One region of the Geobacillus sp. Manikaran-105 genome, then DNA from elsewhere that is predicted to be linked to it. Evidence: predicted binding sites of a transcription regulator. Region 1 holds the regulator's gene; the other holds the start of a gene.
What was found. The regulator Rex, encoded in region 1, represses fermentation and respiration genes when NADH is low (regulators of the CRP and FNR family bind a similar motif). The targets are predictions, from matches to a motif close to TTGTGAAATATTTCACAA.

Region 1 (9,699 bases):
TTTTCGAGAACAGCTTCCATTTTTTCCGTATCTGTAATCATGTACGGCGAAACGTAACCGCGGTCGAATTGCATCCCTTCGACAACGTCGAGTTCCGTCGTGAAGCCTTTCGATTCTTCAAGCGTGATGACGCCGTCATTGCCGACGCGTTCCATCGCTTCAGCGATCAATTGGCCGACTTCTTCGTCAGCAGCCGAGATCGCAGCCACTTGGGCGATCGATTCTTTTCCTTTGATCGGTTTGGAGATGGCTTTTAATTCTTCAACCGCTACCGCTACCGCTTTTTCAATCCCGCGGCGGATGCCCATCGGATTGGCGCCAGCTGCCACGTTTTTCAATCCTTCACGGATCATCGCTTGAGCCAATACGGTAGCCGTTGTCGTCCCGTCCCCAGCGATGTCGTTCGTTTTGCTGGCGACTTCAGCGACCAGTTTCGCGCCCATGTTTTCAAACGGGTCTTCGAGTTCGATTTCTTTCGCAATCGTTACCCCGTCGTTCGTGATGAGCGGAGAACCGAATTTTTTCTCCAATACGACGTTGCGGCCTTTCGGACCTAATGTGACTTTCACTGCGTCTGCGAGTTTGTCCACCCCGCGCAACATCGCACGGCGCGCTTCTTCGCTGAACTTAATTTCCTTTGCCATACCCCGTTACCTCCTTATGAATTTGTTTCACTGCATGCCGTGAAAAAGGTAAGTATTCGTGTCATAAAGTTAAGGATATGTCAGTTTTCCGGAATGTTTATGTGGTGAACGCAATATATTAGCGGATGACAGCCAAAACGTCGCTTTCGCGCAAAATTAAGTATTCTTTTCCGTCGTACTTTACTTCCGTGCCGGCGTATTTCGAGAAAATGATGCGGTCGCCGACTTCAACTTCCGGCGCAACGCGTTGGCCGTTGTCAAGCACGCGGCCTGCACCGACAGCGACAACGCGACCTTCTTGCGGCTTTTCTTTCGCCGTATCCGGCAGCACGATGCCGCTAGCCGTTTTTTCTTCAGTTTCCACGACTTCAATGACAATGCGATCGCCTAATGGCTTCAACACGGGAAACAACCTCCTTAACGATAGTTTTCGCCGTTCTTATTAGCACTCATCATTATTGAGTGCTAACACACTTATAATATTAATGAACTCTTCTCCGTTTTGCAAGTAGGAAATGCAAAAAAATAACTGTTTTTCTCTCCTAAAGAAGAAAGAGCAAAAGGAGCCGGTTGTTTTGCCTCTACTCCCCATCCGCGCGGAGCCCGTTTTCATTATTTCACATTCCTCGGACTGATAAACGGCTCCGGTTAATTTTTTTTTACGGCGGTCAGGTGGGATGCGAGGATGCAGTTTTCTTACTATTTTCGCCGAACATGTGCTACAATACGGATATATTTGAAATAAAGGGGTAAAACGATTTGAAGCGCCGTTACTGGTATGTCATCATCACCTATATCGCCATGCAGCTGTCCTCCTTTGTCGGTGTGCCGCTCCTTCGCGCCCTCGGCGTCGGCCAAGGCGCGCAAACACGTCTCGAAGCAGCGAAAATTGCCTCCGGCTATTGGGCGGTCATCAGCTTTTTATTGGCTTTTGCCATCATTTTATGGCTGCTGCGCGGCGACCGCGATGAACGGACAATGCGGCGGCTGCCGCTCGCCTCGTCATGGATGTGGGCGATCTCGGGCGTCTTTTTGGCGCTTGCCGCGCAAAGCGTTGCCGCCAACATCGAATGGCGTCTATTGGGCATTGAGCCGGGCTCGGAAAACACAAGGCAAATCATCGACATCATCCGCCTGACGCCATTGCTCGTCGTCGTCACGTCGGTCATCGGCCCGGTTTTGGAGGAACTCATCTTCCGCAAAATCATTTTTGGCTCGCTTTATGAAAAATACAACTTTTGGTTGGCAGCGCTGGCCAGCTCGCTTCTGTTCGCTCTCGCCCACATGGAGCCGGAGCATTTGCTTTTGTACACATCCATGGGGATGGTGTTCGCCTTTTTATACGCCAAAACCGGACGCATTTTCGTGCCGATGTTCGCCCATGTAGCAATGAACACGTTTGTTGTTGCCGTTCAAATTTTGTTGGCTGATGAATTGGAAAACATGATGCGCCAAGCGGAACTGCCGCTGGCCATTTGGAGGATTTGGCTATGACGCGCCATCCGCGGCTGTTTTCTGTTCCGTATTTCATCTTGGGCTTCCTGTTTACGTATTTGGCGATCGAAAGCGTTCATGAAACGATTTGGAACGTCTCAACCATCGCGTTGGCGGCGCTGGCCGCTTTTGATTTCGGCACCGCCTTTCGCCTGTTCTTCACACCGAGACAATAAAACCCTCCCCATTGGGGGAGGGTTTTTGCCTGGCGCCGTATGAACCGTCCTCTTGATGCTGCCCTCAATATGGATCGCCGCTTCCTTCCTCCGCTGCTAATTGTGCCTTTCGATAGCCGATTTTGGCAACCCAGATGCTCCCCTCATACAAAAGCGTCAGTGGAATCATGACGATCACTTGCGACAACACATCCGGCGGCGTAATGGCGGCCGCTAAAATAAGCAGCGCCAAATACGCATACTTGCGGATGCGAACAAGAAGCTGCGGCGTAATAAGCCCTAAGCGGGTGAAAAACAGGACAACAATCGGCAGCTGAAACACGATGCCAAACGGCAGCACGAGCTGCAGCAAAAACTGAAAATATTCGTTAATGCCGATCATCTGTTGAATGCCGAGCCGTTCCGCCAGCTGATTCATAAACCGGACGACAAATGGAAACAAGACGAAATACGCAAAACCAACCCCGGCTAAAAATAGAATGATCGATGCTGGAATGTAGCTGAGCGTTGCTTTCCGCTCTTTTTTATACAGCCCCGGACTGACGAACGCCCAAATTTGATAGAGCAGCACCGGAGCGGTCAGTACAGCGGCAATGACAAAGGCAAACTGAAAATACACTTTAATCGGATCGGTGAGGCGGAACGCGTTCATCGTCAGCTGTTTCGCTTCCGCAGTGTGCTGCAAATACACAATGACGTCGTCGACAAAAAAGAAGCTGGCTACAAGCGCCGCAACGAAAAAGAGAAGCACGATGATCAGCCGTTTCCGCAGCTCTCCGAGGTGTTCATACACGGACATTTCTTTGTCATTCATCGTTTCCCCATCCTGCCTTGTCATCGGTCGGTTTTCGTTTCTTCGTCATCAGCGAGCCCTTTTGTGGCGTCTTTAAACTCGCGAAGCGACTGGCCGAACGACCGCCCCAACTCCGGCAGCTTTTTCGTGCCAAACAGCAACAAAATGACAAGAACGAGCAACAAATATTTCATGTGTTGTTCTCTCCTTTTTACGATGGCGATGGATAGTTTTTCAAAAAATAGACGAGCGACTGCAGCTCAATGGCTAAATCGATATGATGGACGCGAATATGGTTCGGCACGTTCAACCGCGCCGGAGTAAAGTTTAAAATGCCTTTAATTCCTTGCGCGACAAGGCGGTCGGTCAGCGCTTGAGCCGCGGCGGCCGGCACGGTTAAAATCGCGACCGGAATGTCGCCGCGAAGCCGCTCCTCCAGCTCATCGAGATGATAGACCGGCACCCCGCCGACTGTCGTTCCGACCTTCCGTTCATCGACATCAAACGCCATGACAATTTTCGTGTTGTTATTTTTCGAAAAGTTGTAGTTTAAAAAGGCGGTGCCTAAATTGCCGACGCCAAACAAGGCGACTTCGGTCACTTCGTCCTCTTCAAGCGTCTGGCGGAAAAACGACAACAAATAATTGACATTATACCCGTATCCTTTTTTGCCGAGCGCGCCAAAATACGAAAAGTCGCGGCGAATTGTCGCCGGATCGACTTTCACCGCCTCGCTCAGCTCGGCGGAGGACACGCGCTGCTTCCCTGAGGCATGTAAATTTTTCAAAAACCGATAGTATAACGGCAGACGCTTGGCAGTCGCCTGCGGGATTTTCGGTTGTTCGTTGCTCATCGTTTCATCCCCCAGCTAATCGGTTTTCCGTCGATAATGGCCGGACTTCCCGCCCGTTTTTTCGACCAAATACGTTGGACCGATCGTCATTCCTTTATCGAGCGATTTGCACATGTCGTACACAGTCAATGCGCATACCGAAGCCGCCGTCAGCGCTTCCATCTCCACTCCTGTGCTCCCTTTCGTTTTGACCGTCACGGTAATCACAAGTTTATACGCTTCCGCCTCTTTTTCCCAAGCAAAGGCAATATCGACGCCTTTTAACATAAGCGGATGGCACATCGGAATGAGATCGGCCGTTTTTTTCGCCGCCATGACCCCGGCCACCTGGGCTACCGCCAGCACATCACCTTTCTCAATGGCATTGTTCGTCATCTTTTCGTAAATCTCTTCATTGACGGTGACGCTCGTTCTCGCCACCGCTATCCTGACCGTATCTTCCTTGTGTGTAATGTCGACCATTTTCGCCCGGCCTTGTTCATTGAAATGCGTAAACGATGACAAGACAATCTCCTCCATTTATCACTATACACCATTTTTCGTTATCTGTCTTTGACCGTTTTCGCGACTTGCGTTAAACTATTCGCGAGGTGACGGACATGATCATTTTGCAAGTGAATGGACTCACGAAATATTTTGGCGCTGACCTTATTTTATCGAATATAAAACTAGAAATACAGTCCCGCGCCCGCATTGCTCTTGTCGGCCGCAACGGCGCAGGCAAATCGACGCTGCTGAAGATCATCGCCGGCGAACTTTCTTCCGACAGCGGTGAAATCATCAAGCCAAGCCATATCAAAATCGGCTATTTGGCGCAAAACAGCGGGCTCGACTCGTCACGCTCCATTTGGGACGAGATGCTGGACGTATTCGCGCCGCTCCGGGCGATCGAAGCGCAGCTGGCAGAGCTCGGCGCCCAGCTTGGCGACCCGGATCTGCTCGCCGATCCGTCCCGCTACGAAAAAACGCTTCAAGCGTATGACAACTTGCAAGAGCAATACAAAGAACAAGGGGGCTATCAGTATGAAGCCGACATCCGCTCTGTTTTGCACGGGCTGCAATTTTCGTCATACGATTACCAAACAACGCCCGTTTCCTCGCTAAGCGGCGGACAGCGGACGCGGCTCGCCCTTGGAAAACTGCTGTTGGCCAAGCCGGACTTGCTCATTTTAGACGAGCCGACGAACCATTTGGACCTCGATACGCTCACATGGCTCGAGCAATATTTACAGGCATACCCCGGCGCCGTTCTGCTCGTTTCCCATGACCGCTACTTTTTGGACAAAGTCGTCACCGAAGTGTACGAGCTGTCCAACGCGACGCTTAAGCGGTATAGCGGCAATTACAGCCGCTATTTGGAGCTTCGGGCTGAGCAATACGAACAAGAGCTAAAACGATACGAAAAGCAACAGGAGGAAATCGCCCGCCTCGAAGACTTCATCCGGCGCAACATCGCCCGCGCCTCGACAACGAAACGGGCGCAAAGCCGGCGAAAGCAGCTCGAAAAAATGGAGCGGCTTGAACGCCCGGCCGGAGATGAAAAATCAGCTTCTTTTTCTTTTGCGATTGAGCGGCCGAGCGGCCATGAGGTGCTCACCGCAGAGCAATTGACCGCCGGCTATCGCGAAGGCGCACCGGTCATCCGCCAAATCAGCTTTCGCATCACACGGGGGGAGAGTGTCGCCTTGGTCGGACCAAACGGCATCGGCAAGTCGACATTGTTGAAGACGATCGCCGGAAAGCTCCCAGTTCAATCCGGAAAGCTCCGGTACGGTGCAAATGTGAAAATCGGCTATTACGACCAAAACCAGGCGGAACTGTCGACAAACAAACGAGTGCTCGACGAGTTGTGGGACGCCTACCCGGACAAAACCGAAAAAGAAATTCGCACCGTGCTCGGCAACTTTTTGTTTTCCGGCGACGACGTCTTAAAACCGGTTTCCGCCTTAAGCGGCGGAGAGAAAGCACGCCTGGCGCTCGCCAAACTCATGCTTCAAAAAGCCAACGTTCTCTTGTTGGATGAACCGACCAACCATCTCGACCTTGACAGCAAAGAGATGCTCGAGCAGGCGCTTGTCGACTATCCGGGAACGATCTTGTTCGTCTCCCACGACCGCTATTTCATTAATCGCATCGCGACAAAGCTGTTTGAACTCTCGGGCGATGGGCTTGTCGAATATTTAGGAGACTATGACTATTACGTGGCGAAAAAAGAAGAAATGCGCGAATTGGCGCGCCTGGACTCCCACCCGCCCGCATCACCGGACAGCGGCGAAACAGCCAAATCCACATACGAGCAAGAAAAAGAGGAAAAAAGACGACAGCGCCAACGGCAGCGCCGTCTGGAAGAGATCGAAGCCGAGATCGCCGCACTGGAAGCACAAATCGCTGAAACCGAGCAGCAGCTGTGCGACCCGTCTGTATACGGCGATTATGAAACCGTGCAGCAGCTCACGCAAGAAAACGAAAAGCGGAAACAGCAGCTTGAAACGTTATTGGCCGAGTGGGAACAGCTCTACGCCTCGTTTTGAGCCAATCCGCTGCCAGGGAACGCCAACACGGGCATCTAGCGGCTTCATGTGCACTGCTCGTGCGCATCATCACCGCGCCAGGCCGATCACAGGCCAAACTCATTTAGCAGCCTTTTGCCTTGTTCATGAAAGCTGCTTCTTAGGTGAAGGACGATGACTGACAAGAGGGTGTCCCCAAAGGATTGGAACACCCTCTTTCGTTGCATATATATGCTTGCTGTTTCTGCCGCACTAGACGTGCGCCTATCTTGAAGGCAGGCGACCTTTTAGGTCAGCCCCGTTTTTGTGTTAATCACATTATCCACAAAGAAATCCACACTTTTCTGTGCAAAACAGAAGTTATTCACCGACTTTTCCACATTATCCACAACCAATCCCTTTCCTCTATGAAAAAATGATTGTGTATTGCACTCCTCGCCGTTATCATGTTTTTGTTACTTTTCCACATTGTCCACAACCTATGGATAAAACTATGCACAACAAGTCCCCACCCGACAGCCGTTCCGCTTGCCAAACAAAAAAGAGCAGACCGCCTGCCCTAAGCGATCCGCTCTTTAAAAGGATTTTTAACTTGAGAAAAGTGCGTTTTGGGCCAGTTTTTCATGAAATCCCCAACCTCCTAGAAGGCCGGTGACAAACTGCTGTCACGAGCAAATCAACGGCATTTCGCCAAAAAAGAAGGCTGATTCCACAGTTTTTCTCTAATTGAGAAACAAGTGGAGCTAGCAGTATTTTGTACTAAATCACCGACCTTCTAGACAAGCGGCAAGCTTGGATTGGCGTTGAGCGCCAAATCAGCCCGCTTTCCTTGTTGATATAACACAGTTCCCGCAACGGCAATCATCGCCGCATTATCAGTGCATAGCGATAACGGTGGGATGACAAGCTCCACATCGGGAAGCTCTTTCATTTTCTCCTGCAGTGCAGCCCGAAGCCCGCGGTTGGCCGCCACCCCACCGGCGAGCAGCACTTGTCGTACGCCGTATTCTTTGGCGGCCTGCACCGTTTTCGTCACCAGCACATCGACGACGCTGGCCTGAAAGCTCGCGGCCATCTGTCTCGGATCGATCTCCTCGCCGCGCTGCTTCGCGTTGTGGAGCGCATTGAGAACCGCTGATTTTAAGCCGCTGAAGCTGAAATCATACGAACCTTCCTCAAGCCACGCTCGCGGCAAATCAATCACGGGCTCGCCCTCATGAGCCAACCGGTCGATGTGCGGTCCTCCTGGGTACGGAAGGCCTAAAGCCCGCGCCACCTTGTCATACGCCTCACCAGCAGCGTCGTCGCGCGTCTCGCCAATGACTTGAAACGCCCCGTGGCCTTCCATGTAAACAAGCTCCGTATGCCCGCCGGAAACGACAAGCGCCAACAGCGGAAATTTCATCTCCGCCACGAGCTGGTTGGCGTAAATATGACCAGCAATATGATGCACCCCGATGAGCGGCAACCCGTGGGCAAACGCGAGCGCCTTTGCGGCGTTCACCCCGACAAGGAGCGCCCCAACCAACCCCGGTCCGGCCGTCACCGCAATGGCATCAAGATCGGAAAACGATACGCCAGCCTGCCGCATCGCTTCCTCCATGACGAGTGTAATTTGTTCGACATGATGGCGCGAGGCAATTTCCGGCACAACACCGCCAAACCGCCGATGGCTTTCCATTTGCGACGCCACAACATTCGATAAAATCTCTTTTCCGTTTTTCACCACGGCCGCCGCTGTTTCATCGCAGCTCGTTTCAATACCTAGTACATGCACGTTTTCATTCATGTCAGTTTCACCCACATCACTAGCGCATCTTCAAAATTGTCCGGATAATACCGTTTGCGGATGCCGCCATTGCGAAACCCAAGCTTTCGGTACAACGACTGGGCGACATGGTTCGAGACGCGCACTTCCAGCGTCATCGTCGCCGCCCCATGCTGCTTGGCTGTTTCCATAAGGCGGCGCATAAGCGCTTCGCCGAGTTTTTGTCCGCGAAACTGTGGCAGCACAGCGACATTCGTCACATGCGCTTCATCAATCACGAGCCACATCCCCGCATACCCGATGATCCGTCCGCGGTGCACCATGACAATATATTTCGCGTAACGATTGTACATCAGTTCATTATAAAAAGATTCCCGGCTCCACGGCGCGGTAAACGACGCCTGTTCGACTTGCACGACCTCATCGATATCATGAATGGTCATCGGCCGGAATTGCACATCGATCCCCATCGTCCCCGTCCCCTTTTTGTTTCGCAAGCCATTTCGCTTCCGCTTCCGCAAGACGGATGTAATTCGGCACAAACGTATGCGGATTCTCATGTTGTTTCTCTTTTCCGAGCATGATGAGCTCACTTGGCCGCGGCAATGTCAACGGCGGCGGCGTCATGAAAAACCGCCCGCCCAAGCGGCTCCGAAACAGCTCACTATATACCGGCGCATCGGCCCCGATGAACAATACATCCTCTCCCCGTCTGCGTAAATGATCGGCCCACTCGTCCGCCGCCACAATCCGGTCCGCTTCAAGGCATCGGAGCGCGCCGTCCTCGTACCGGTACAACCCGGTGTAAATTTGTCCGCGCCGCGCGTCAAACAGCGGGACGAGCAAACCGGGGAAATACCGGCCATTAGCGGCGAGCACCTCTAAACTCGAGACGCCGGCTATCGGAATGCCGAGCGACCAAGCGAGCGTTTTCGCAATGGTGACACCGATCCGCACCCCGGTATAAGATCCAGGGCCTTTCGCAACAACAACTAAATCAAGCTCATTGGGCGCCATTCCGCACTGCCGAAGCAGCGACTCAATGGCCGGCATCGCCCGGACAGAATGATCTCTTTTGACACTCGTAACGAATTCCCCTTTAATAACATCCCCATCCGCCACAGCAATGCCTAGCGGCATATTCGATGTATCAATCCCTAATATTTTCATGACGCAAAAATCTCCTTGCATAGCTGTTCATAGCGCCACCCTGACGGCTCAAAGACAAGTCTCCGTTCATCGCCGCCATGGCGAAACAAAGAAACGGTCAGCCGCTCCTCAGGCAGCTGCCCCGCAATCAAATGGGCCCACTCGACAACCGCAACACCATCACCGTTAAAATATTCATCAAATCCGAGATCCTCCCATTCGTCTTCAAGCCGATACACATCCATATGATAAAGCGGCAGCCGCCCATCATACTGCTTGATAATCGTGAAGGTCGGGCTGTTGACGTTTTGT
Region 2 (9,901 bases), on a different contig from region 1:
GTTGACGCCAGTGGATGCTGGGATGCGCGCGGCTGGGTTTACTGTACTCGCTACGCTTGCGCGGCCAGTCGGCGGCTATCTTGGCGATAAAATCGGAGCTGAACGGGTGTTGACGTTCGTCTACGCTGGAATGACAATCGGCGCGTTGGTGATCGCGTTTGGAATGGAAAATATTTGGGTGATGACAGCGGCTTGTTTGTTTGTGGCCGTGATGTCTGGGCTGGGCAACGGTGCGGTGTTCAAACTCGTGCCGCAGCTGTTCCCAGCCGAAACGGGCGCCGTCACCGGCCTTGTCGGCGCCTGGGGCGGACTTGGCGGCTTTTTTCCGCCGATTGTCATGGGGATCATTAAAGATGCAACAGGTTCGTACGTGCTCGGTTTTCTGCTCCTTAGCTTGTTTACCCTTATTTGCTTCTTGCTGAACCGGCTCGTATTTGGCAAAAAAGCCGGCGAACCGGCGAAGCGGTTCGCTTCTTGAATGGAATACCGTATAGAGAGGCTGAAAGCTTGTTCGCTTTTAGCCTCTTTTTTTGTTTGGGCGTGTTTTTCTGTTATTCAATGTGAGTATGCGTTTCACTATTGTTACATGATTAAAATATATTGCTCATTATTTCACAAATCATTCAAACATGGCCGTCTGTTGGTGATACAAATCACCAGGGAAGAAGTGAAAATGCCGTACGTTAAAGGTGTAAATCAAATCATCTAAGGGGGGAGAACGATGAAACGAAGGATGTCTTCGTTATTGTCCGTCGCGTTAGCCGCTTCGCTTCTGGCCGCATGCAGCAACGGGGGAGGAGGAGAGGCAAAGGCGGAAAATAAAAACGGAACAGCGGCAACTACGCAACAGTCTGCTACGAACATGTCAGCGGCGCATAAAGGAGTGAACCAAGCACCGGTGCCGTTGAAAATGGAGCGGATCGGCCCGCATGATGTCCGCGTTGAAATGACGGCGCAAATCGGGAACATACCCGATCGTCACTCATCAGTTTAACCATGCACAAAAAGGAGCCGTCGCCATGCTGAAAGTGACCGAAACGGGCGAAGACGACGGCTCAGAAACAAGCGGACATTAATGTTTCCCCATTTCCCTAAACGGGAGATAGCCGCCTAAAGTCCTATAGCTCTTATTATACGGCGGTGAAAAGAAAAAGAAGTGATTCGCATCACAACCAAAAAAAGAAAAAGAGAGCGTCCGACAGGCCGCGAACAACGGTCGATCGGGCGCTTTTCCAATTCAAGCGATTTTCTCGGAATGTTCTTCGGTTTCGGAAGTGCGGCTTTTTTCATCGGATATGACCCGGCCGCTTCCTGACGGAAAAGATGAGCGGGGACTTCCACCGTCACCGGACCGGGCCTGCCATGGAGCGCGATTTCGTAAGCGTGCTGAATAGCAGATGGAATATCATTGATCTCGTTTACTTGCAAATGGTATTTTGTCACTGGCGTACAAAGACTCAAAATATCGAGATCGGGAGCGTATAAATGCTCTTCCGGTGAAGGCCGCCCAATAATGGCAAGCAGCGGTACAGAATCGCTTAATGCTGCGGCGATTCCGGTAATGCTGTTTGTGACTCCCGCCCCGATGATCGCCACGCCGAGTCTTCCTGAAGCGCGGGCACAGCCGTCCGCGGCATGAACAGCCGCCTGTTCATGTTTCATTTCGATTATGATAGGCAAGGACAAGAGTCTAGCACATGACGGACAGGCAACGTGCTTTCGTGGCAGCAGCCAAACACGTGGGTGATCCCTTGAACGGCTAGCGATTCGATAAGTACATCGGCTCCAAGGCGTGTGGGAGGATGAACCATTTTGTCACCTTCTTTTTAATTTAAACAACTCATGTGTGCAATGTATGTGAATATCGTCACATGGAAGCACAAGGAACATCTTTTTCTCGTTTCTGCATAATCCATTCGTTGTTTGGAAATTATAGGGGAATAGAGGGAATCGGTGCAAATAAAGGAAGCGAGATGATGAAATGAGCGGACCGTCACTAAGAAAATTGGAAGCGCATCGTTCTATTCATCATGGCGCCTTTGCCGAAGCGAAGCGCCTAACTGAACTGTTGGAAACATTATATACCGATGGGCGTTGTGAGCATGCCGCTGAAGTGGCGGATGCCCTTGTAGAGCACTGGGAAACACGGATCATCGCCCATGCGGAAGCAGAAGAAGAAGGCTTTTACCGCGAAAAGGCAAAAGAGAGAGGGGAGTTGGCTGAAACGATCACCCAGCTCAAGCGCGACCACGACATGATGAGAACGTTGATTGCTGAAATTAGGCAGCGGTTGCCCGGGCAAATCGATCGCGAGGTGTTGACCCGCTTTCACACGCTGCTTCATATCAACCGCATCCATAGCACGGATGAAGAGGCGTTGCTTTTTTAATTGAAAGGCAAAGAAAGGAGAGGCAAAACGGAATGAACGAAAAACCTGCTCCGCTTTTGCGCAAACTGAAGTATTTCGGTCGGTCGGAAAAAATCGCCGGCCACGCTGAGTTGTCGCCATACGGGAGGGACGTAGAGAAAACATACCGCCGCCGCTGGCAACATGATAAAGTGGTTCGTACAACCCATGGAGTCAATTGCACAGGTTCGTGCAGCTGGAAAGTGCATGTGAAAGACGGCATAATCGCATGGGAGACGCAGCAAACCGACTACCCGACAACAGGCCCCGATATGCCGGAGTATGAGCCGCGCGGCTGTCCGAGGGGAGCGAGTTTTTCCTGGTATACATACAGCCCGCTTCGCGTCCGCTATCCTTATGTGCGCGGGGCGCTGTTGCGGCTTTGGAAAGAAGCGCTGCAACAAGAAGGTGATCCCGTAGCCGCGTGGAAGTCGATTGTCGAAGATCCGGAAAAAGCGAAACGGTATAAACGCGCCCGTGGAAAAGGCGGGTTCGTGCGGGCGAAATGGGATGACGTTTATACGATGATCGCCGCGTCACTGATGTATACGATTCAAACGTACGGGCCGGATCGCATTTTTGGGTTTTCACCAATTCCGGCGATGTCGATGGTCAGCTATGCGGCCGGGGCACGGTTTTTGAATTTGATCGGCGGCGCCTTGCTCAGCTTTTATGACTGGTATGCCGATTTGCCGCCGGCTTCTCCGCAAATATGGGGGGAACAGACAGACGTCCCGGAAAGTTCAGACTGGTTTAACTCAAGCTACATGATTGTCTGGGGATCGAACTTGCCGCAAACGCGCACCCCGGATGCCCATTTTTACGTTGAGGTGCGCTACCGGGGGACAAAAGTCGTCGCTATTAGCCCTGACTATGCCGAATTTGTGAAGTTTGCCGACAACTGGCTGCCGGTGCAGCCGGGAATGGACGGAGCGTTGGCAATGGCGATGACCCACGTCATTTTAAAAGAGTTTTATGTCGATCAATCCGCTGATTATTTTTCTGATTATGTTAAAAAATACACCGATTTGCCCTTTTTAGTCATGCTGAACAAACAGGGGGATCGTTATACCGCCGGCCGCTTTTTGCGGGCGAGCGACCTTGGCATGCCGCTTCAGTATGCGGAATGGAAAACGATTGTTTGGGATGAGCAATCAAAGACGTTTGCCGTGCCGAACGGGACGATTGGCCATCGTTGGGAGAACAGCGGGAATTGGAATTTGCAGCTGAACGATATGGACAATAAACGAATCGGAATCCGCCCGGCTTTGACGTTCCTTGGCCAGCAAGATGATGCCGTCGTCGTGCAGTTTCCGCACTTTGAGGCAGGAAATAAAACGGTGCTCGAACGCGGAGTGCCGGTCAAGGCCATTAAGCAAAACGGGGAGGCGGTGTATGTCACGACAGTATTTGACTTGTTGCTTGCCAAAATGGGCGTCAACCGCGGGCTGCCTGGTGATTATCCGGCCGATTACGATGACATGAAGCCATATACGCCGGCATGGCAGGAGGCGATCACTGGCGTTGATCGAAAGACGGCGGCGCAAATTGCCCGCGAGTTTGCCCAAAATGCCCTCGATTCCAAAGGACGCTCCATGATCGTCATGGGATCGGGCATTAACCATTGGTATCATTCCGATACCATCTACCGGGCGATTTTAAACCTTGTCTTGTTGACCGGATCACAAGGAGTTAACGGCGGCGGCTGGGCGCATTATGTCGGTCAAGAAAAAGTGCGCCCGCTTGAGGGATGGCAGACGATCGCCATGGCCCGTGACTGGGGAGGACCGCCGCGGCTGCAAAACGGGACGTCGTTTTTCTACTTTGTCACCGAACAGTGGAAATATGAAGATCAAAGCATGGATGAACACGTCTCCCCGCTCGTTGACAAGCCGCGCTACAAACATGGCGGCGATTACAATTATTTGGCCGCCCGACTAGGCTGGCTTCCATTTTATCCGCAGTTTAACGCCAACAGCATTGCGCTAGTGGAACAGGCGAACGCAAAGACGAACGAGGAAGCGGTTCAATATGTCGTTCAGCAAATCAAAAAAGGAAACATTAAATTTGCCATTGAAAACCCGTCCGATCCGATTAATTTTCCGCGCGTGATGTTTGTTTGGCGCGCAAATCTCATCGGCAGTTCGGCAAAAGGGCACGAATACTTTTTAAAACATTTGCTCGGCACCCATCATGCGAATTTCAGCGAACAAAATGATGACTTGAAAACGAGCGAGATCGTTTGGGATGAGAACGCGCCGGAAGGCAAACTGGATTTGATGGTCAATATCGATTTCCGCATGGCTGGGACCGGGCTGTATTCGGACATTGTTCTTCCGGCGGCGACGTGGTATGAGAAATATGATGTGAGCAGCACGGACATGCACCCGTTTGTTCATCCGTTCAATCCCGCCATTGCTCCGCCGTGGGAAGCGAAATCGGACTGGGATTTCTTTAAAGGGTTAGCCAAAACGTTTTCTGAGTTGGCCGCCCGCTATTTTTCCAAACCGGTGTTAGATATCGTAGCTACCCCGCTTTTGCATGATACGCGCGATGAGATCGCGCAGCCGTTTGGCGTTGTCAACGATTGGAAGGATGGGGCGGCAGAGCCGGTTCCGGGAGTGAACTTTCCGCGCTTGCATATTGTAGAGCGGGATTATAAGGAAGTATACAACAAGTTTGTGGCGCTTGGTCCGATGGTTCGTGAACAAATCGGGGCGAAAGGGCTCAGCTGGGATGCCAAGGAAGAATACAAATGGCTGCTTGATACGCTCGGCCCTTCGACGTTGGAAGGTCCGTATAAAGATTGTCCGAGTTTGTTGACAGACCGAGATGCTGCCGAAGCTATTTTGGCGCTTTCAAGCACAACGAACGGTTCCTTAGCTCTCAAGGCATGGGGAGAAATGGAGAAAAAGACGATGCAGCCGCTAAAAGATTTAGTCATTGAGCGGGCTGAGGAACATATTACCTTTCAGGCTATCACTGTCCAACCGCGGCAAGTGTTGACCACTCCTGTCTTTAGCGGAAGCGAAACCGGAAACCGTCGCTACTCTCCGTTTACGACGAACGTCGAACGGTTGATTCCTTGGCGGACGTTGACAGGAAGGCAGCATTTTTACTTGGACCATGAGCTTATGTTTGAGTTTGGAGAAGAATTGCCGACGTTTAAAGCGCCGCTCAGAAAGCTTGCCTTTTACGGCTATGACCGGCGTCCGCAAGTCAGCGGCAAAGAACTCACTCTTCGTTATTTGACGCCGCACTTTAAATGGTCATACCACAGCACATACGGAGATACGCTGCCGATGTTGACGATGTTCCGCGGCGGTCCGCACGTCTGGATGAACAAAGAAGATGCCGCAGAAGCCGGCATTGCTGACAACGACTGGATCGAAATGTACAACCGCAACGGGGTGGTCGTTGCCCGGGCGGTCGTCAGCCATCGCTTGCCGCGTGGGGTCGCGTTTATGTACCATGTGCAGGAACGTCATATTAACGTGCCCGGCTCGCCAATCAGCAAACTGCGCGGCGGCACGTTCAACAGCCCAACCCGCATCCATGTCAAACCGACGCAAATGATCGGCGGTTATGCACAATTAAGCTATGGCTTCAATTATTATGGGCCGACAGGAAATCAGCGGGATGAGCAAGTGATGATCCGCAAACTTGAAAAAAGGGAAGTGGATTGGCTTGAGAGTTAGAGCGCAGTTTGGGATGGTTATGAATTTGGACAAGTGCATCGGTTGCCACACATGCAGCATTACATGCAACAATACATGGACGAACCGCCCTGGGGCGGAATATATGTGGTGGAACAATGTGGAAACGAAACCGGGCATCGGTTATCCGAAAGAATGGGAAAACCAAGACGGGCATAAAGGCGGCTGGGTGCTCAAAGACGGGAAGCTCGAGTTGCGCGCCGGCGGCCGGGTGAATAAACTGTTAAACCTGTTTTACAACCCGAATATGACGGTGATCGACGATTACTATGAGCCTTGGACATACGATTATGAACAGCTGATCAACCGTCCGGAAGGGGAGCACCAGCCTGTCGCCCGGCCTAAGTCACAGCTGACGGGCGAATACATGGATATCACTTGGGGACCGAACTGGGAAGACGACTTAGCCGGGGTATATGAAACAGGAAAACGAGATCCGAACGTAAGAGGCATTGAAGAAAAAGTGAAATTTGAGTTCGAACAAACGTTTATGATGTATTTGCCGCGCATTTGCGAACATTGTTTAAACCCTCCTTGCGTCTCTTCTTGTCCGTCAGGGGCGATTTATAAGCGGGATGAGGACGGCATTGTGCTTGTTGACCATGACGCGTGCCGGAGCTGGCGGTTTTGTGTGACCGGCTGTCCGTATAAAAAAGTGTACTTTAATTGGAAAACGCATAAGGCGGAGAAATGCACGTTTTGTTTTCCGCGTATTGAAGCAGGATTGCCGACAGTTTGTTCAGAAACGTGCGTCGGCCGGCTCCGTTACATCGGTATTGTGTTTTACGATTTGGATCAAGTCGAGGCGGCCGCTTCGGTCCAAGATGAAAAAGAGCTGTACCACGCCCATTTGCGCATCTTTTTAAATCCGTATGATCCGGACGTGATTGAAGCGGCGCGCGAAGCCGGGTATACGGACGATTGGATTGAAGCGGCGCAACGCTCACCGGTTTATAAGCTTGCGGTCGAGCAAAAAATCGCGCTCCCGCTTCACCCGGAATACCGGACGTTGCCAATGGTTTGGTACGTTCCGCCGCTCAGTCCGATCATGGGGGCGTTTGACGGCGGGTTGGACGACATTCATCCGCATGTCATTTTTCCAGCGATTGACCAAATGCGCATTCCAATTGAGTATTTGGCTAATTTGTTGGCTGCCGGCGACACGGAGGTCATCCGCACGGTGCTGAAAAAAATGGTGGCCATGCGCAGCTATATGCGGGCGGTAAACCTAGGAAAAGAGCCAGACCGGAGTATCCTCGAGAAAGTCGGCATGGATGAACATACGGTCAAGGAAATGTATAAGCTTTCGGCTGTCGCGAAATATTCCGACCGTTATGTCATTCCGTCTTCCCATCGGGAGAAGGCCGGCAACGCGTTTTACGGTCAAGGGACGGCCGGCTATGCGTTTATGGAGTCTTGTTCCGGCTGCTCTGAATATGATGCGGAACGTTTTTACTCGTTTGATTGGGGGGGATGAGGATGGAAGAGCATCAGAGACTATTTAAGCTCGCTTCCATTTTGCTGCAGTACCCAGAACGAGAATGGCTGGAAGATGAGCAGCTGTTTTATGAAATTTCCAAGCTCGCCAACCATACGGCCCGCAAACGGTTTTTACAGTTTCTTGACTACGCGAAAACAAAAGCGGTCGACGAGCTGTGCGAGCTCTATGTGCGAACATTTGATTTGAGCGATCGAACGACGATGTATCTCACGTACTACTTGTTTGGCGATCAAAAAGAGCGCGGCCAAGCGTTGTTAAAACTAAAAGAAGCATTTCGTCGTGCTGGTTTGGAACTGACAGAGGATGAGCTGCCAGATTACTTGCCGCTTATGCTCGAGTTTGCCGCCGCCGCCCCAGTCAGCGATGCGAAAAACGTTCTTCTCGCCCACCAGCGGGCCATCAAAGGGTTGGCGGACAGGCTCCAGGAGGTTAACCACCCGCATTTCTTTGTTTTGGACGGCTGTCTTGCAGGCATGGACGCATTTCTTGAAGAAGCAAAAGGGGTGGATATTCCAATAAGAGAGGAGGAGGCCACATGACACTGCTTGATCAGTTCCTTTGGGTGATCTATCCGTATATCATGTTGACGTTATTTGTTGCCGGCCATATTTACCGTTACAATACTGATCAGTTTGGCTGGTCGGCGAAGTCAAGCGAGTTTCTTGAGAAACGGCGGTTGCGTTGGGGAAGCGTTCTGTTCCATTGGGGCATTCTCTTTGTATTTTTCGGCCATGTTGCCGGCATTTTAGTTCCAAAGGCATTTTATGAATCGATCGGGATTACGGAAGAGATGTACCATTTTGGGGCGGTCTGGTTTGGCGGCGCCGCCGGGGTCGCGACTGTGATTGGGGTGGTATTGCTCTTATGGCGGCGGTTGAGCGTTCGCCGCCTTCTCCGCCATAGCAGCAAAAGCGATCTTGTTGTATTGCTGCTATTAACGATGGTCATTTTGACAGGGTTTACAAATACGGTTGGATATACAGCAACCGGCGGGACGTTTGACTACCGGGATACGATCGGCCCTTGGTTTCGCGGCATTTTAACGTTTCGGCCGCTGCCGCAGCTCGTCAGCGATGCGCCGATTGGATTTCAAATTCATATTCTCTCCGCCTTGCTGTTATTCGGCGTTTGGCCGTTCACCCGCCTCGTGCATGTATGGAGCGTCCCGGTGACGTATTTAAACCGGCATTACGTCGTCTATCGCCGGATGCGGGCGAAAAAAATTTAGTGAAAGAGCGGGGGCTGTCCATAAAAGAGTTGCTTGGCAACTCCTTTATGACAGCCCGCTAAATTTCATTCAATGCAGCAAATATCTGGTGGGCAGTCCTCGCATTGGATTTCCGTTTTTAAATAGTTCAAGTCGTGGACGGTGATTCTCCCCCGCTTCATGGAAATAATTCCATCTTGCTTTAACGCATTGAGCATCCGATTGACGCTCTCGCGTGTCGTGCCGCAAAAGTTGGCTAAGTCTTGGTTTTTTAACGTCACATCAATGAAAATACTCCCATCTTCAAGCGGGACGCCATAGCTGTTGCATAGGCGAATGAGCGTCGAATAGAGCGCCCCTTTTTTGCCGTTCATAATCAAGTCGCGAAACTTCGTCTGCGTTCGCCGGGCATGTTTGCTGATCCAGCGCATATATTCAAGAGTAAGGGTCGGATTGATCAGCAGCTGCTCTTCGAGTTCGCTTTTATTCATCACCGCTGCTTCACCCGATTCAATCACTTTGGCGGTCAATAAATAGCGCGGGTCGCTCGTAAACAGCGTTAGCTCGCCGACAATTTCTCCACTCCCGCAAATGCGGAAACACATTTCTTTTCCATCGGGGCAAATTTTGCTTACTTGCACCTTGCCGGAAAGAATCAAATACAGCTCATTGGCGGGCATTCCTTCTTGAAACAAAAACGAATGTTTGCGAAGCGGAATCACTTTTTTCGACGATTGCAGCCATGAGCGCAAGAGGGAAAAATCGCGTTTCTCCACTAGTTGGCTTTGCCGTTCCATGATTGACACCTCCATTTGTTCGGCTACTTCTATTGTAAAAAACATCACAGTAAGGACAGAGTGAAAAAAATCACCGTTTGTCACTTTTTTTGTGCAGGTTGTCACAAATTTTTCTAACCCGGATTTCCCCTCCCATATGATACAATCAATGTGAGCAGTGTCACAGCGTTTGCCTGCTCGTTTTCGTATAGTAGGATGGAGATGGAACAAAGAGAGGCTGACCTATGACATCGTTTTGGTCACCGGTTTGGTTATCGATCAAAGTATCGCTCC

Region 2: the regulator Rex is predicted to act here: its motif matches at 1,856-1,873, upstream of CV945_RS15325 (hemerythrin domain-containing protein).

What each region holds. Positions count from the first base shown of each region.
Region 1 covers NZ_PIJG01000067.1:487-10,185, reverse strand. The annotation lists gene groL (chaperonin GroEL) at 1-644, opposite strand, end outside; gene groES (co-chaperone GroES) at 763-1,047, opposite strand; gene CV945_RS15270 (CPBP family intramembrane glutamic endopeptidase) at 1,404-2,138, shown strand; gene CV945_RS15265 (YdiK family protein) at 2,135-2,314, shown strand; gene tatC (twin-arginine translocase subunit TatC) at 2,379-3,128, opposite strand; gene tatA (twin-arginine translocase TatA/TatE family subunit) at 3,149-3,301, opposite strand; gene CV945_RS15250 (redox-sensing transcriptional repressor Rex) at 3,319-3,960, opposite strand; gene moaC (cyclic pyranopterin monophosphate synthase MoaC) at 3,976-4,464, opposite strand; gene abc-f (ribosomal protection-like ABC-F family protein) at 4,560-6,491, shown strand; gene tsaD (tRNA (adenosine(37)-N6)-threonylcarbamoyltransferase complex transferase subunit TsaD) at 7,246-8,259, opposite strand; gene rimI (ribosomal protein S18-alanine N-acetyltransferase) at 8,256-8,708, opposite strand; gene tsaB (tRNA (adenosine(37)-N6)-threonylcarbamoyltransferase complex dimerization subunit type 1 TsaB) at 8,668-9,408, opposite strand; gene tsaE (tRNA (adenosine(37)-N6)-threonylcarbamoyltransferase complex ATPase subunit type 1 TsaE) at 9,405-9,699, opposite strand, start outside.
Region 2 covers NZ_PIJG01000068.1:710-10,610, reverse strand. The annotation lists gene CV945_RS15340 (MFS transporter) at 1-478, shown strand, start outside; gene CV945_RS17640 (hypothetical protein) at 722-994, shown strand; gene CV945_RS15330 (thiamine pyrophosphate-binding protein) at 1,111-1,662, opposite strand; gene CV945_RS15325 (hemerythrin domain-containing protein) at 1,982-2,389, shown strand; gene CV945_RS15320 (nitrate reductase subunit alpha) at 2,422-6,105, shown strand; gene narH (nitrate reductase subunit beta) at 6,095-7,600, shown strand; gene narJ (nitrate reductase molybdenum cofactor assembly chaperone) at 7,603-8,163, shown strand; gene narI (respiratory nitrate reductase subunit gamma) at 8,160-8,852, shown strand; gene CV945_RS15300 (Crp/Fnr family transcriptional regulator) at 8,918-9,628, opposite strand; gene modB (molybdate ABC transporter permease subunit) at 9,853-9,901, shown strand, end outside.